Regions from separate parts of the Vibrio sp. V30_P3S12P165 genome, predicted to be linked through region 1. Evidence: predicted binding sites of a transcription regulator. Region 1 holds the regulator's gene; each other region holds the start of a gene.
The links. The regulator MetJ, encoded in region 1, represses methionine synthesis genes. The targets are predictions, from matches to a motif close to TTAGACNTNTANANGTCTAA.
Positions count from the first base shown of each region.

Region 2: metK (methionine adenosyltransferase) is a predicted target of MetJ. The motif match lies at 2,274-2,293, and genes of this name have one in related genera.
Region 3: metN (methionine ABC transporter ATP-binding protein MetN) is a predicted target of MetJ. The motif match lies at 2,532-2,551, and genes of this name have one in related genera.
Region 4: metH (methionine synthase) is a predicted target of MetJ. The motif match lies at 2,882-2,901, and genes of this name have one in related genera.

Region 1 is NZ_WXWH01000060.1:50,552-54,925, forward strand. It holds gene priA (primosomal protein N') at 1-604, opposite strand, end outside; gene rpmE (50S ribosomal protein L31) at 848-1,066, shown strand; gene CAG57_RS12295 (malic enzyme-like NAD(P)-binding protein) at 1,343-2,617, shown strand; gene metJ (met regulon transcriptional regulator MetJ) at 2,702-3,019, opposite strand; gene CAG57_RS12305 (O-succinylhomoserine (thiol)-lyase) at 3,264-4,374, shown strand, end outside.
Region 2 is NZ_WXWH01000005.1:34,665-39,038, forward strand. It holds gene tkt (transketolase) at 54-2,051, opposite strand; gene metK (methionine adenosyltransferase) at 2,373-3,527, shown strand; gene CAG57_RS00915 (SprT family zinc-dependent metalloprotease) at 3,591-4,094, shown strand; gene CAG57_RS00920 (endonuclease) at 4,175-4,374, shown strand, end outside.
Region 3 is NZ_WXWH01000046.1:68,866-73,239, forward strand. It holds gene treB (PTS trehalose transporter subunit IIBC) at 1-594, opposite strand, end outside; gene treR (trehalose operon repressor TreR) at 884-1,837, opposite strand; gene gmhB (D-glycero-beta-D-manno-heptose 1,7-bisphosphate 7-phosphatase) at 1,843-2,409, opposite strand; gene metN (methionine ABC transporter ATP-binding protein MetN) at 2,623-3,657, shown strand; gene CAG57_RS09940 (methionine ABC transporter permease) at 3,647-4,345, shown strand.
Region 4 is NZ_WXWH01000005.1:122,778-127,151, forward strand. It holds gene metH (methionine synthase) at 1-2,809, opposite strand, end outside; gene CAG57_RS01350 (cation:proton antiporter) at 3,014-4,318, shown strand.

The DNA of each region.
Region 1 (4,374 bases):
GATTGACTTGCGGTTTATCCACCTTAGCTTCAATGTGTTCAGGCCAAGGCTCAACGTATGGCGCTTGCTCTTTCACATCAATCCACTGCTTGTCGCGAAGGGCATTGAGTGTACTACTGATGACGCCTTCATCCAGCAACCTTTGATGAGATAACGGGCCCGCTTGCAATAACTTGATTACTTGTGCTTGCTTGATCGCTCGTCCAAACCCCTGCATAAGTTGGTTTCGTCCCAGCTCAGTCAAGCACCACTCTTTACTCACTGCAAACTCGGCCACCTTGCCTTTACGTAAAGCACTCGGTAAAGCATTGGCTAACGTTTCGCCAAGCGGGTATTGGTAAAACTGACTGCACCACTGAAGTAATGTGTACAGTTTATCTGGCCACAATGGTTGAGTATCCAATACTGATTGAATCGATTTTAACTGCGTGAGTGGAAAATCAGACTCTGACACCAAGGCCGTGACCACGCCCACTAGCGTTTGTCGCCGAAAAGGCACCAACACTCGCCCTCCAATTAATGGAAACAGGTGAGAGGGAATCAAATAGTCAAATTGCTTATCAAGAGGAACAGGTAAAGCAACACGAGCAATGGTTGGGCGCATAACTATCGTCAGCCGTCAAAAAGGAGCAGAAAGCACAGTCTACTGGATGATGCTAAGAAATTCGACTAACAAAAGTGGTGAAAATAGCGTCGAAACCTGTTGATCCTGTAGCGAGGATTCATTACTATATCGCGCCTTAAAGATGCGTAGTATCTTACTGGCATCTGAACAGTATCATTAACATTACGTGTGGTGTCCGGCAATGATTCGGATAGCGACACGGCCTACATTTGAGGTTATCCCATGAAAGCTGGTATCCACCCAGAATATAAAGAAGTTAGCGCAACTTGCTCTTGCGGCAACGCTTTCACTTTCCAATCAACTCTTGGTAAAGAAAGCATCTATCTTGACGTTTGTGACAAATGCCACCCATTCTATACTGGTAAACAACGTATCGTTGATACTGGTGGCCGTGTTGATCGCTTTAACAAACGTTTTGGCGCACTATCAAGTAAAAAGTAATCGCCAAGCAAAAAGTAATCGCGAGTTTAAGCAAAGATTACCCAAGGACGCTACGGCGTCCTTTTTGTTTGTTTTGTAGCGCGGGTTCTTATGCCATGGGCTCCCTTTCCGCCGCCACCGATTGCCAGATACCACAACGAATATAGCGGGTAAGCTGGTCTTATCAGATTAAATCAAACCAGCTTTGCTCGGTTTAAGCACAATCCTACCTAGGCAGTTTGTCTGACATCCTTTAGAATGAGTCGTTCGTTAACAAAACCATAAGAGAACCTCCCTATGTCAGAAGACCAGCAAGACCTTTCTCCAGAAGATGCATTTCGCCAAAGCGCCCTTGATTATCACGCGTTCCCAACGCCGGGAAAAATTGCGATTGCTTTAACTAAGCCAGCCGATTCGGCTGCCGACCTTGCGCTGGCTTACAGTCCAGGTGTTGCTGAACCTGTCCGTGAAATTGCACAGAATGCTGACAATGTCTACAAATACACCGGGAAAGGCAATATGGTTGCCGTCATTTCGAATGGCACCGCCATCTTAGGATTAGGAAACCTTGGCCCAATGGCTTCCAAACCCGTTATGGAAGGGAAAGCGCTCCTGTTTAAGCGTTTTGCTAATCTTGATTCGATTGATATTGAAGTCAAACACCGCACCATTGATGAATTTGTCGATACTGTCGCCAATATCGCCGACTCTTTTGGTGGTATCAACTTAGAAGATATTAAAGCACCAGACTGCTTTGAAATCGAACGTCGCCTAATCGAACGCTGTGACGTGCCCGTATTTCATGATGATCAACACGGAACCGCGATTGTGACCGCAGCAGGCATGCTCAATGCCATTGAACTGCAAGGGAAACAACTCAAAGATTGCATTATTGTCTGCTTAGGGGCTGGCGCAGCGGCTGTTGCTTGTATGGAGCTACTGATTAAATGTGGTGCAATGCGTGAAAAAATTTATATGTTGGATCGCAAAGGAGTGATTCATACTCGCCGAGACGATCTCAATCAATATAAAGCCTTATTTGCCAACAACACTGATAAACGGACTCTGGAAGATGTGATTGCGGGTGCCGATTTATTCCTTGGCGTATCTGGCCCGAATTTACTGCCACCTGAAGCATTAAAATTAATGGCAGACAACCCCGTCATCTTTGCTTGTTCTAACCCAGATCCAGAAATTAAACCGCAATTAGCCCATCAAGTTCGCGATGATTTGATCATGGGTACCGGCCGCAGTGATTATCCAAACCAAGTGAATAACGTACTCTGCTTCCCGTTCATTTTCCGAGGTGCACTGGATGTACGAGCCAGCGAGATTAATGATGAGATGAAATTAGCGGCTGTGGAGGCCATTCGTCAATTAGCCAAAGAACCTGTACCAGACGCAGTCCTACAAGCGGCGGGAGTCAAAAAACTCAGCTTTGGTGCTGAATACATCATTCCTAAACCCATGGATCCACGTTTATTGTCTCGCGTAGCAAGAGCCGTTGCACAAGCCGCCATCGATTCCGGTGTGGCCCGCATCGCAATGCCAGAAAACTATATGCAAGACTAAAACTATCTGCAAGACTAAAACTGAACTGGATCTTCTGACTACAATAAAAAACCTAGCGCTGCTAGGTTTTTTATTGTGAGTGGTTTATTCGTCATAGGCTTCAAATTCAATCCCCATCGCGGTCATTAATGCTTTAGCTTCAGTGGGAATATCATCTGGACGATCTTTTCGCAAGTCTTCATCAGTGGGCAGCGGCTGACCTGTGTAGGCATGCAAAAAAGCTTCACACAACAATTCACTGTTAGTTGCATGGCGCAAGTTATTGATTTGACGTCGAGTACGTTCATCAGTGAGGACTTTCAATACCTTTAGTGGAATTGATACCGTAATTTTTTTTACCTGTTCACTTTTTTTTCCATGCTCAGCATATGGGCTAATATACTCGCCATTCCAGTCTGCCATTGCGCACCTTCGTTGTTTGAATTCGAATCTAAATAATCAAAGACCCTAATTTTAGCGGGATTTACCGCCATAAGCAAAGACATATAGACATCTAGAAGTGTTGACGTCTCATTTAGTGATGAGTAAAGTGTCAACTTATCTAAAAGATCAAATAGCGTTATTTATCGTCATCAGTGTGATGATAGGTTGTGTGAATGAACCTATTCATTCCAATATCGGACGATCATCAGGAAAGGAAATCGTTATGACCACTCGTCAGTCAGCCACCATTGCCGCTCGAACCGGTATTGAATCAGATACTCAATACCATGCTGTTGTTCCCCCCATTTATTTATCAACTAACTATGGATTTCCTGCTTTTGGTGAAGTCCCCACCTATGACTATACACGCTCGGGTAACCCAAATCGAGGGCTACTTGAACAGGCCTTATCTGAATTAGAAGGGGGAGAAGGGGCCATTGTGACCAACTGTGGAACCTCCGCCATTAACCTGTGGATCTCCACCTTTCTAACCCCTAAAGAGTGGATTATTGCACCCCATGATTGCTATGGCGGCACCTATCGACTGCTCAATTCCAGAGCGAAAAAAGGGGATTTCAAGGTGCTATTTATCGACCAATCCGATCCGCAAGCTTTAGCGGATGCGTTCGCTCTCAAACCTAAACTGCTACTCATCGAAACACCATCAAATCCACTCGTTCGCGTGGTTGATATTGCCGACATTTGTCAACAAGCCAAAGCCGTGGGCACACTGATTGCCGTCGACAATACTTTTCTTACACCGATTTATCAAAAACCACTAACCTTAGGGGCTGATTTTGTCATTCACTCCACCACCAAGTATCTGAATGGTCATTCTGATGTGATTGGTGGTGCTATTATCAGTAAAACCAGCCCGCATGCAGAAGAGCTAGCATGGTGGGGTAACTGCCTCGGTTCTACCGGCACCCCGTTTGATAGTTACATGACACTTAGGGGGCTACGTACTTTAGCAGCCAGAATGCGTGGACATGAAGAAAGTGCGCAACGTATTTTAACTTATCTACAAAGTCAGCCTTTAGTGGCCACCATTTATCATCCCAGTTTAACCTCTCACCCTGGCCATACTATCGCTAAACAGCAACAAACTGGCTTTGGTTCAATGCTCAGTTTTGATTTTGCAGGCTCATTTGCTCAACTCAAAGCTTTTGTCGGTCACCTTGCTCTTTTCTCGTTAGCTGAATCATTAGGCGGGGTAGAAAGTTTAGTCTGTCATCCTGCCTCCATGACCCATCGCGCAATGGGGGAAGAGGCGTTAGCAAAAGCGGGCGTTTCAGAACAATTATTACGTTTATCCGTTGGCCTAGAAGAGGTGA
Region 2 (4,374 bases), on a different contig from region 1:
AAGCCTTAGTTTCAATACTAAGGCTTCGTTTATCTGCTGCGTTTAGCGGTTGATTATGCCAGTAATTCGTTGGCTGTTTTCACGACATTTTCTGTCGTAAAACCAAACATTTTGAACAACTGATCCGCGGGCGCTGATTCACCAAAAGTCGTCATGCCGATGATCTTGCCGCCAAAACCAACGTACTTATACCAGAAATCAGCAATGCCTGCTTCAATCGCGATACGTTTGGTCACGTCTGCGGGTAATACCGCTTCACGATACGCGGCATCTTGCTTATCAAAGGTATCGGTAGAAGGCATTGAGACCACACGCACCTGTTTACCTTGCGCAGTCAGCTCTGCCGCTGCATTAATCGCTAGCTCAACTTCAGAGCCGGTCGCAATCAAAATAAGCTCTGGTTTGCCAGCGCAATCGTTAAGGATGTAACCCCCTTTGGTAATATCAGCCACTTGCGCTTCAGTGCGAGGTTGCTGAGCGAGATTTTGACGCGAGAAGATCAACGCGGAAGGCGCATCTTTACGCTCAATCGCCAGTTTCCAAGCAACGGCTGATTCCACTTGGTCACAAGGACGCCATGTGCTCATGTTTGGTGTTAAACGCAGGGAAGCCATTTGCTCCACCGGTTGGTGAGTTGGGCCATCTTCACCGAGACCAATCGAGTCATGGGTATACACTTGGATGTTTTGTACTTTCATCAACGCAGCCATACGCATCGCGTTACGGGCGTATTCCATAAACATCAGGAAGGTCGCACCGTAAGGAACGAAGCCGCCATGCAGAGCGATACCATTGATGATCGCCGTCATGCCAAATTCACGCACGCCATAATGGATATAATTACCGGAAAAATCTTCTGCCGTCAGAGATTGAGATCCTGACCACATAGTGAGGTTTGATGGCGCTAAGTCCGCCGAGCCGCCCATAAATTCTGGCAATAACTTACCAAACGCTTCGAGCGCGTTTTGAGACGCTTTACGTGAAGCAATATTGGCAGGGTTGGCTTGCAGGTTAGCGATAATCTCGCTGGTGGCAGCTTCCCAATTAGCTGGCAATTCACCCGCTACGCGGCGTTTGTATTCTGCGGCTTCTGCTGGGTAAGCTTTCGCGTAAGCAGCAAATTTCTCATTCCAAGCCGCTTCTTTGCTTGCACCGACTTGTTTAGCATCCCACTGTGCATAAATATCCGCAGGAATTTCAAATGGTGCGTGTTCCCAACCTAAGAATTCACGAGCCGCTTTGATTTCATCGTTGCCTAGTGGCGCACCATGGCAATCGTGTGAGCCGGCTTTATTAGGAGAGCCAAACCCGATAATGGTTTTGGTACAAATGAGGGTTGGGCGAGACGTTTCCGCTTTTGCCGCTTCGATCGCGGCATGAATCGCATCCGCATCATGGCCGTCAACCGCTGGGATCACATGCCAACCGTAAGCTTCAAAGCGTTTTGGTGTATCGTCAGAGAACCATCCTTCTACATGACCATCAATAGAGATGCCGTTGTCATCCCAAAAAGCAATCAGTTTGCCAAGGCCAAGCGTACCAGCAAGTGAACACGCTTCATGAGAAATGCCTTCCATTAAGCAGCCATCACCCATAAACACATAAGTAAAGTGATCGACAATATCGTGGCCTGGTTTATTAAATTGAGCGGCTAATGCTTTTTCTGCAATCGCCATCCCCACGGCATTAGTAATGCCTTGCCCGAGTGGGCCAGTTGTTGTTTCAATACCTGGCGCATAACCATATTCTGGGTGGCCTGGCGTTTTCGAGTGTAACTGACGGAAATTTTTTAGATCGTCAATCGAAAGCTCGTATCCTGTTAGGTGTAACAGTGAGTAAATTAGCATAGAACCGTGACCATTAGACAAGACAAAACGGTCGCGATCAGCCCAGTGTGGGTTTTGTGGATTGTGGTTTAAATGTGAACGCCACAGCACTTCAGCGATATCCGCCATCCCCATCGGGGCACCCGGGTGGCCAGAATTAGCTTTTTGAACGCCGTCCATGCTCAGAGCACGGATCGCATTGGCAAGTTGTTTGCGAGAAGACATGTCAACTCCTAAATGGGAAGTAAGCGAGATGAGTAAAAATCGAGGTCAGTATTGTCGCAAAGCCCCTCGGGCTCTGCAAACCTTTTGCTGGTGATTTATTCTATTTTTGCAAGGTGTTACCACATATTTCGGTATAACGATAAAAATCTTATAATTTTGAGCAAACGTTTGGCTATAAGATAAACTAAAAAAGAGCTTGTAATTTAAGCGCTGAAAACTAGAATAGACGTCTAGATGTAGAAACGCCTACATATTGAACAATTTCATCGTTCAGTCATTCTCGTTGACTGCTCGTTACTGATATAACTTTTTGGAGCTATCATGGCTAAACACTTGTTTACTTCTGAATCCGTATCAGAAGGTCATCCAGATAAAATTGCCGACCAAATCTCTGACGCGGTACTTGATGCCATTTTAGAACAAGATCCGAAAGCACGCGTCGCCTGTGAGACTTATGTCAAAACTGGCATGGTGATGGTTGGCGGCGAAATCACCACTTCAGCTTGGGTCGACATTGAAGAACTCACTCGTCACACTGTACGTGAGATTGGTTACACTCACTCGGATATGGGATTTGATGCCAATTCATGTGCAGTACTCAATACGATTGGCAAACAATCTCCAGATATAAATCAAGGGGTTGACAAAGCTGATCCGAAAGAACAAGGCGCGGGCGACCAGGGCATCATGTTTGGTTATGCGTGTAATGAAACTGACGTACTCATGCCGGCCCCCATTACTTATGCTCATCGCTTAATGCAACGCCAAGCTGAAGTTCGTAAAAACGGTACGCTTGAATGGCTACGCCCTGATGCGAAATCGCAAGTTACCTTCCAATATGATCAAGGAAACATCGTCGGCATCGACGCTGTCGTTCTGTCAACGCAACACAGTGATTCGGTTTCCACCGCCGATCTACGTGAAGGCGTCATGGAGGAAATCATCAAACCCGTTTTACCAGCCGAATGGTTAAGCAAAGAGACCAAATTCTTTATCAACCCAACGGGTCGTTTCGTGATTGGTGGCCCAATGGGCGACTGTGGCTTAACCGGACGTAAAATTATCGTTGATACCTATGGCGGCGCAGCTCGCCACGGTGGTGGAGCATTCTCAGGTAAAGATCCATCCAAAGTTGACCGTAGCGCTGCTTATGCTGCTCGTTATGTGGCGAAAAACATTGTGGCCGCGGGTATGGCTGATCGTTGTGAAATTCAGCTTTCCTACGCGATTGGCGTAGCTGATCCAACGTCTATTATGGTGGAGACTTTTGGCACAGAAAAAGTCTCACATGATATTATCATTGAGGCGGTACGCCAATTATTTGATCTCCGCCCTTATGGGTTACAAGAGATGCTGAACTTACTGCAACCAATTTATAAGAAAACCGCAGCCTATGGCCACTTTGGTCGAGAGGAATTCCCATGGGAAGCAACCGATAAAGCGGCCCAATTGCGTGATTTTGCTGGTATTAAGTAAATCAATACTTATTGATATAATAGAACCTCAGCCTCGGCTGGGGTTTTTTATTGGGAGTTCCCCTTGCTTGACTTTGAATTACACTATCGCGCTCACCGGCAAATAGAACACTGCATCAAACTGGCTAGTGACTATTTTGCTTATCCATTCCCTCTGCCGAGTCTCAACTTTAAACTGCGAGGCAAAACGGCAGGAAAAGCCTATCTTCAGCTATGGGAAATTCGTTTAAATCCTATTTTATTTATAGAAAACACACATGCGTTTCTCTCCGAAGTCATCCCCCATGAAATTGCCCACCTCATCACTTATCATCAATATGGTCGAGTTCGTCCTCATGGTGCAGAATGGCAACAGATAATGTCACAGGTGTTTCAGTGTGTTCCGCGCACCACTCACTCGTTTAATGTCCATTCTGTCCAAGGTAAAACATTCGAATATCGGTGTTCATGCCAAAGCTATCCGCTGTCGATACGCCGCCATAATAAAGTATTACGTCAACAAGCCACTTATCGCTGCCGACGCTGTCAACAGCCACTACATTTTACCGGCCAACAGCTAACTCGTTAATCGTTCGCTTCCCTAATGGATAGGCAGGCCATTTTTTGAGTGTTAGACTGAGAAAAATCATACTAAAACCAGTCTAAATTATGTTTCATTTTCGTTTGCTATCCACTATATGCCTACTGCTCTTTAGTCGTGGGCTATTTGCTTCTGCACCCACCTCTTTTTCTCAAGCCAAAAAAGCGGCAATCACGATTTATCAACAGCATCCGATCAGTTTTTACTGCGGATGTAACATTACTTGGAAAGGAAAAAAAGGGCTTCCTGAGCTTGAGTCTTGTGGCTA
Region 3 (4,374 bases), on a different contig from region 1:
GGAAACCAAAGTCACCCCAAGCGTGATCCCGAGGATCGGTGTCCCACCCAGTTTTTTTACCGTTGACCAGCACACCCCAACAGGAAGGAAGAAAAAGATGGCTTCGCCAATCAACCATAAAAAGGCATGCACACTCGCCCAAAACTGGCTAATCTCGGTCAAGGTTTGACCGTCAAACATTTTAATGTCACCAATCACATTACGAAAGCCCAGAATAAGCCCCCCGGTAATGATCGCTGGCAATAGTGGGACAAAAATTTCAGCTAAATGAGATATTCCTCTCTCAAGCACATTCATATTCTGCCGAGCGGCGAGTTTCGCATCATCTTTCGATGTTTCTGATTTCCCCGTTAACGATAATAAAATTTTATAAACTTGATCGACTTCAGTACCAATCACGACCTGAAACTGCCCAGCATTGGTAAAACACCCCTTCACCATACTTAGCGTTTCAATCTGTTTACTATCAGCCTTCGCGGTATCATTCAGTACAAACCGTAAACGTGTTAAGCAGTGACTGACACTCGCAATATTTTCGTTGCCACCAATCAGCTCAATCAGACGAGTGACGTCTTGTTTCGCTATCTTAGCCATATCCCATCCACCCCATTTGTTTTTCATTTATCATAGTTGATATTTTAATGGGAACAATCCCATTCGAATGGTCAGATACTGACATATTCGATATTAAGATAAAATGGGAACAGTCCCATAAATTGAAATGGATCACAAATGGTTCGGGGTTTATCTCAAGAACCGCTTCCTGACGCAACCTAGATAGCACCAATAAACACAAAAGCCATATTGAAAAAAAATGGCTACAATGCATAAAAAGTCCATCATTCGAAAACGAAACGTCAAAGAGAAGAAATGGGAGCGCTACTCACAAGGTGGATGCTGGTCGTTGTGTGATATGAACGCACTCAGTGCTATCGTTTGATAACTGATGAATCAGTAAGTTAGCCGCTTTTTCACCTGCCTGATGGTAGCCAGGATCAACGCTATATACATTCGGAAAGAGAAAAGAAAGAAGCTCATTACCACCAACACCAGTCACAGCAATATCATCACGTTGCCGCTCTTGTAAGCGCTTGATAACACCTAATGCCAAGGTATCACTGGCACAGACAATCGCCTGAGTGTCTTGATATAAAACGTGGTCGACCAATTGATAGGCACTTTCATGATCTAGCTCACCGGTTTGATAATTAGGCAACTTGCCGTTCGCCTCACACCAGTCGAGATAAGCCTGTAGACGCATTAACCCCGTGGTTTTATCTCGAGGATTAACGCCAATAAAGGCGATTTGCGATAGATTTTTTTGTTGGAGATAACTCAACGCTTGATTAATAATACCTTGGTTATCGTAATTGATAGAAGAAACAAATTCACAGTCCATTGCAACAAGCACAGCGCGTTTATTCCAACTCGCTAATGTCGATAAATCGATATCAGTAAAGCCAAAAACAATTACCCCATCAACATTACGCTTTGCCAACACTTGCAGGTGAGCTAACGTTTTTTGTCTGTCAAACTGGCTTTCCATAATGACCACATCATAGCCATGCTGATAAAGCACTTGCAACATACGACTGACCGCACGGTTCTCAGACGGCGAATCAAGACGAGAAATAATAACGCCAACCACTTTTTGGCTTCCACCACGCATAGATTGGGCCGATTTTGACGGCACATAGCCAGATTCAGCGATCACTTGCTCAACCCGCGCGCGCGTCTCTGGCCTCACTTTCGGATCATTGGTGAGAACTCGCGATACGGTCGATTTTCCGACACCGGAGAGTTTTGCTATATCAAGGATCGTCAGTTTTTTACTCATAGCGTTCAGATAGCCGAAGATAAAGAGCGAAGATAGGCGGGTACATTCGCAATGCTATCGAGAACCGCATTGGCTAAAGTTTCACCTTGTGAAGTAATCGGTTTACCGGTGCGCACTAAAATTTTCTGTCCTACCCCAGCAGCCTCTGCGGCCATCATGTCTTCGACTTTATCACCCACCATCACCGACCTCGCCATATCAATTTTCAAAAAATCACGCGCTGAAAAAAACATGCCCGGCTTTGGTTTACGGCAGTCGCAATCTTGCTTATAGTCTCCAATCCCCTGTTCAGCATGATGTGGACAGTAGTAGACACCATCAAATTCAACCCCATTATCAACAAAGTTCCAATCCATCCACTGAGTGAGGGATAAGAAGCGATCTTCACTGAAGAGACCTCGAGCGATCCCAGACTGATTAGTCACCAGCACTAATAGATAGCCCATCTCTTTCAATTGTTGAGTCGCATCAAAAACACCATCAATAAAATGGAAATCGTGCTCATCATGCACATACCCCGTATCGAGGTTAATCACCCCATCACGGTCTAAAAACACAGCGGGTTTAGCCAAAACATTACTCTCTAGTGACGATTTTCCAAGAATTATACTCAACTAGCACCAATATGCTAGGTTGAAAGTCTACCAGTAAAATCAAGCCCCTCTTGTTCGATACTTAACAGCATAAAAAAGTTTTAGCCGTCTAGACGTAAAAATATCTATTGACTTAAAATCACAGAACTCATAGCATCAATCGACAAGAGTGAAAGAACGCGGCATGGTTTTATGATTCAAATTAATCAAGTAAATAAAGTGTTCTATCAAGGTAATCAAGAAATTCACGCCTTGGTAGACATTAATCTCCATATTGCACAAGGCACTATCTTTGGTGTTATCGGCTCATCAGGCGCAGGCAAAAGCACCTTGATACGTTGCGTCAATATGTTGGAAAAACCAACCAGTGGTAGTGTCATTGTCGATGGTGTCGATTTAACGACACTGAACAACAAACAGCTCAGCCAAGCAAGGCGCAATATTGGGATGATTTTTCAGCACTTTAACCTGCTTTCTTCCCGAACGGTGTTTGAAAATATCGCGCTACCCCTTGAGTTAGCCGGTCATCCCTCGACACATATTGCTCGTAAAGTGACAGAATTATTGACCTTAGTAGACTTAGCAGAAAAGCGAGATACTTATCCAGCCAATTTAAGTGGTGGGCAAAAGCAACGCGTTGCAATTGCGCGCGCTTTAGCGTCTGATCCTAAAGTTTTACTTTGTGATGAAGCAACCAGTGCGCTTGATCCGGCAACAACGCAATCCATTCTTGAGCTTCTAAAAGAGATCAACCGACAATTAAATATTACGATTTTGCTGATTACCCATGAAATGGATGTAGTTAAAAACATTTGTCACGAGGTCGCCATCATCGGCGATGGACAATTAGTAGAAAAAGGTAGTGTCGGTGATATTTTTGCTTACCCCAAAACCACCTTAGCGCATCAGTTTATTCGTTCGACATTGGATCTGTCTATTCCAGACGATTACCAAGCGCGTTTACAACCACAACGAGTCACGGGCAGTTACCCTTTGGTTCGTCTCGAATTTACTGGCTCAACCGTCGATGCTCCCCTGATGTCACAGATTTCTCGCAAGTTTAATATCGATGTAAGCATCCTCAGCTCCGATCTTGACTACGCTGGCGGGGTAAAATTTGGCATGATGGTGGCAGAAATCTTTGGTGACGAACAAAATGATAGCGCCGCAATTCAATATCTCAGAGACAACAACGTAAAAGTCGAGGTGCTCGGTTATGTCCTTTAATATTATTGTAGACTGGCTGAATGCCATTAGTGCGTGGCTGAGCTTAAACAGCGACTTACTGTTAACGGCAACCTGGCAAACCATATATATGGTCGCCGTTGCTGGCTTAATTGGCTTTGCTATCGGCATTCCACTTGGCGTCGTTTTGCACCTCACTAAAAAAGGAGGGTTATTAGAAAATATACGACTCAACAAAATATTAGGTGCTATCGTCAACATTGGCCGCTCGGTACCATTTTTAGTCTTAATGGTTGCGATTATCCCGGTGACGAAACTATTAGTCGGAACCTTTATTGGCACGACTGCGGCGATCGTCCCTTTAACCATCGGCGCAATCCCTTTTGTTGCGCGTTTGATTGAAGGCGCTCTTATCGAAGTGCCCAGCGGTTTGGTTGAAGCAGCCCAAGCGATGGGGGCAACACCAATGCAGATTATCCGTAAAGTACTTCTACCTGAAGCGATGCCAACGATCTTAAATTCAGTGACCATTACCTTAGTTACCCTGGTCAGCTATTCCGCTATGGCTGGTACGGTTGGCGGTGGCGGTTTAGGCGATGTGGCAATCCGTTACGGGTTCCACCGTTATGATGTCACGATTATGGCCGTGACGGTGGTTATGCTGATCGTTTTAGTACAAATCATTCAATCCATCGGTGATTTTCTCGTGCGCCGCGTTGATCACAAATAAGTAAAATATCGTTTTATAACAAGGAGAAT
Region 4 (4,374 bases), on a different contig from region 1:
GGCGTAACGTCGCCACAGAGCAGGTTTCAAAAACATGGATGCCCGGTTGAGCTGGAGCTGGAGGCGTATAAGCTTGCCAATCTATGGTCGCTTTATTGGATCGTGCTTTTTCCAAACTCACTGGACGAGTTTTCGGTTTCTTTCTCGCATGTTGATCTCGGGTACGTTGATAATCTAAATTCAGTTTTTCTATAAAAGCGGGGCGCAATTCATCGGATAATAATGATGAACAGACCCCAACAGCCCGAGAAGCATTATTGACATAAACCACGGGATGACGGTAGTTCTGCTCAATTTTTACCGCCGTGTGTGCTTTCGATGTGGTCGCACCACCAATAAGAAGAGGCAACTCAAAACCTTGTCGCCCCATTTCTTTCGCTACATGTACCATTTCATCCAGCGACGGAGTGATCAACCCTGATAGGCCGATAATGTCGACCTTCTCTTCACGAGCAACCTTTAAGATCTGTTCACAAGGCACCATAACGCCGAGATCTATAATGTCATAGTTATTACACTGCAAAACCACACCGACAATATTTTTTCCGATGTCATGCACATCGCCTTTCACCGTGGCAAGCAAGATTTTTCCATTGGTCGAACCGGCTTGTTTAAGCGCATTAATATAGGGTTCTAAATAAGCGACCGCTTGTTTCATGACCCGTGCCGATTTAACCACTTGTGGTAAGAACATCTTCCCTTCACCGAAAAGATCGCCCACTACGTTCATTCCATCCATTAATGGGCCTTCAATCACATCTATCGGCTTGGAAGCTTGTTGACGGGCTTGTTCCGTATCTTCAACAATAAACTCGGTGATTCCTTTTACCAAAGCATGTTCTAAGCGCTTTTCCACCGGCCAAGTTCGCCACGCTAACAGTGCTGGATCATCGACCTTACCTACCGCATTGTCTCGGTACTGTTCTGCTATCTCTAATAAGCGTTCAGTTGAATCTGGTCGACGGTTAAGAACAACGTCTTCCACGGCTTCACGTAAAGACAAGGGAACATTATCGTAAATTTCAAGCTGACCGGCGTTAACAATGCCCATATCCATGCCATTTTTAAAGCAGTGGTAGAGGAAAACGGCATGAATCGCTTCTCGAACATAATTATTGCCACGAAAGGAGAAGGAAACATTAGATACACCACCGGAAATCATCGCATGTGGTAGATTGCGCTTAATATCCGCAACGGCTTCAATAAAATCAACCGCATAATTATTATGTTCATCAATGCCTGTTGCCACGGCAAAAATATTCGGGTCAAAAATAATATCTTCCGCAGGAAATCCCACTTCATCGACTAAGATTCGATAGGCATTGCTGCATATTTCAACTTTTCGTTCTTTCGTATCAGCTTGGCCGACTTCATCAAACGCCATCACAATCACAGCGGCACCATAACGGCGAACTAATTTGGCTTGTTCAACAAATTTATCTTTCCCTTCTTTTAGAGAGATAGAGTTCACAATGCCTTTGCCTTGAATGCATTTGAGACCAGCCTCAATTACCTCCCATTTCGAGGAATCAACCATAATCGGTACTTTGGATATTTCGGGTTCAGAAGCACACAGCTGTAAAAATCGAACCATGCAGGCTTCGGCATCCAACATCCCTTCATCCATATTGATATCGATGATTTGTGCGCCATTAGCCACTTGTTCTCGAGCCACCTCGAGTGCTTCATCATATTGTTCTTCTCTAATGAGCCGCTTAAAGCGAGCGGAGCCCGTAACATTAGTCCGCTCCCCCACGTTAACAAACAAGGTTTCTTTACCAATATTGAGTGGTTCTAAGCCAGATAAACGACACTCCACGTTGAGGTCAGGTAAAGCACGAGGTGTGATCCCCTCCACCGCTTTCGCCATTGCAGCAATGTGTTCAGGTGTTGTTCCACAGCACCCTCCCACTAAGTTTAAAAAGCCGGAGGCTGCCCATTCCGCAATATGCTCAGCCATCTCTTCCGCAGAGAGATCGTATTCACCAAAAGCATTCGGTAAGCCAGCATTAGGATGGGCAGAAACATAGCTTTCAGAGATACGAGCCAGTTCTGCAACATATTGTCGAAGTTCATCCGGCCCTAAAGCACAGTTAAGACCGAAAGAGAGTGGCCGAACATGGCGTAGGGAATTGTAAAAGGCTTCTGTGGTTTGGCCTGAGAGCGTACGGCCTGAGGCGTCAGTGATTGTCCCGGAGATCATCACCGGCAAAGTCACACCTAACGCTTCAAAAACAGAATCGACCGCAAAAGCACAAGCTTTCGCATTCAGAGTATCAAAGATCGTTTCAATCAGAATAAGATCGCACCCGCCTTTAATTAACGCTCGCGTTGATTCAGAATAGGCAATCACAAGTTGATCAAAAGTAATATTTCGATATCCCGGATCGTTAACATCAGGAGAAAGGGAACATGTCCGGTTGGTTGGTCCTAATACACCTGCGACATAACGGGGTTTATCCGGCGTTTTAGCTGTCCATTCATCCGCGGCTTCACGTGCTAATTGGGCGGCGGCGAAGTTAATTTCTGCACTGAATGATTGCATGTCGTAATCAGCCATGGCAATCGTCGTTGCATTAAAGGTATTGGTTTCAAGAATATCCGCACCCGCAGCTAAGTAGGCGGAATGAATATCTTTGATCAACTGAGGTTGAGTCAGCACCAATAAGTCATTATTTCCTTTCACATCACAGTGCCAATTAGCAAAACGCTCACCGCGGTAATCCAGTTCTTGCAACTGATACCCCTGAATCATGGTGCCCATACCACCATCAATCAATAAAATACGCTGTTTGAGCTGCGCTTCCATTTTTTGTCTTATATTACTTCCCACTGTAAAGCCTCACTCCATTGTCTTTATTCACATCCTACCATAGAAAATTTAGAAATCTAGACGTCTAAAATCTTATTGTTTTTCCCCATAAACCTGATCCATATTGCGCAGAAAAGGTTTGCTATTTGTTCACAATCCACCGAGAATTTCACTCATATTTTGTTACATAATGAGAAAACTATGTCGGTCTATTACACCTTATGCTTTTTATCGGCAGCCGCAATGATGATTGCTTTTATTAATAGTAAAATAGTTAAGATGCAAACCACCATTGCAATCACTGCTGGGTCTATGATGCTGTCATTATTAATCATTCTTGCTGGGCAAAATGATGGTTTTCACTTGAAACAAATTGCAACTGAGACGATCACAAGTATTAACTTTGAAAACTTTTTACTTAAAGGGATTCTTGGATTTTTACTCTTCGCTGGCGGACTTGGTATTAAGTTACCCAATTTAAAGGACCAAAAGTGGGAAATTATCGCTTTAGCCTTAGGTGCCACCCTCTTCTCAACTTTTTTTATCGGCTTTATCCTTTATGCTTTTTGCCAATTTATAGGCATTCAACTTGATCTTATTTATTGCTTACTTTTTGGCTCACTGATCTCACCAACCGATCCGATTGCTGTACTCGCCATCGTCAAGAAACTCGATGCGCCAAAACGGATCGCGACTCAAATAGAAGGAGAATCGCTATTTAATGATGGATTTGGTTTAGTTATTTTTGTGACTTTATTCATCATTGCCTTCGGAAATGAAACTCCGAGTATTCTTAGCGTCAGCACTCTCTTTGCTCAAGAAGCCATTGGCGGCATTGTTTATGGTTTTTTTCTTGGACTCTTATTTCATTATTTGATTAGTGCCACCGATGACCATTCAATGGAACTATTACTGACCATTGGTATTCCGACTGCTGGTTATGTTTTTGCTGATGTTATCCATGTTTCTGGTCCATTAGCGATGGTGGTGTCAGGCATTATGATCGGTAACTGGACTCGTTTTATTGGTTTTTCTAAAGAGAGTGAAGAACATCTCGATCACTTCTGGGAACTAGTGGATGAGTTTTTAAATGGCGTATTATTTTTGCTGATTGGTATGTCAATGTTACTGTTTGAATTTCATCAAGAAGATTGGATTTTAATGGCATTAGCTATTCCACTAGTACTATGTGGACGCTATCTAAGTGTGTGGATATCTTATTTGGGCTTCAAACGCTTTCGTCGTTACAATCCATGGTCTGTAAAAATTCTGACGTGGGGAGGGCTCCGTGGTGGGTTAGCTTTAGCAATGGCCTTATCCATCCCTGCAGGAGTCATGGTGATTCCTGATAAATTAATTGATGTCAAAGAGATTTTAATGGTCATGACTTATGCCGTTGTGGTTTTCTCCATTTTGGTTCAAGGCTCAACCATTACCCCCATGATTGAAAAAGCGAAAAAAGCAGAGCAAAAACTTGAAACTGACACTAACAATACAAGTCAGTAACTCGAAACAGACATAGAAACGAATTCTACAGAAAGCAGGGTTACAGAACTCTGCTT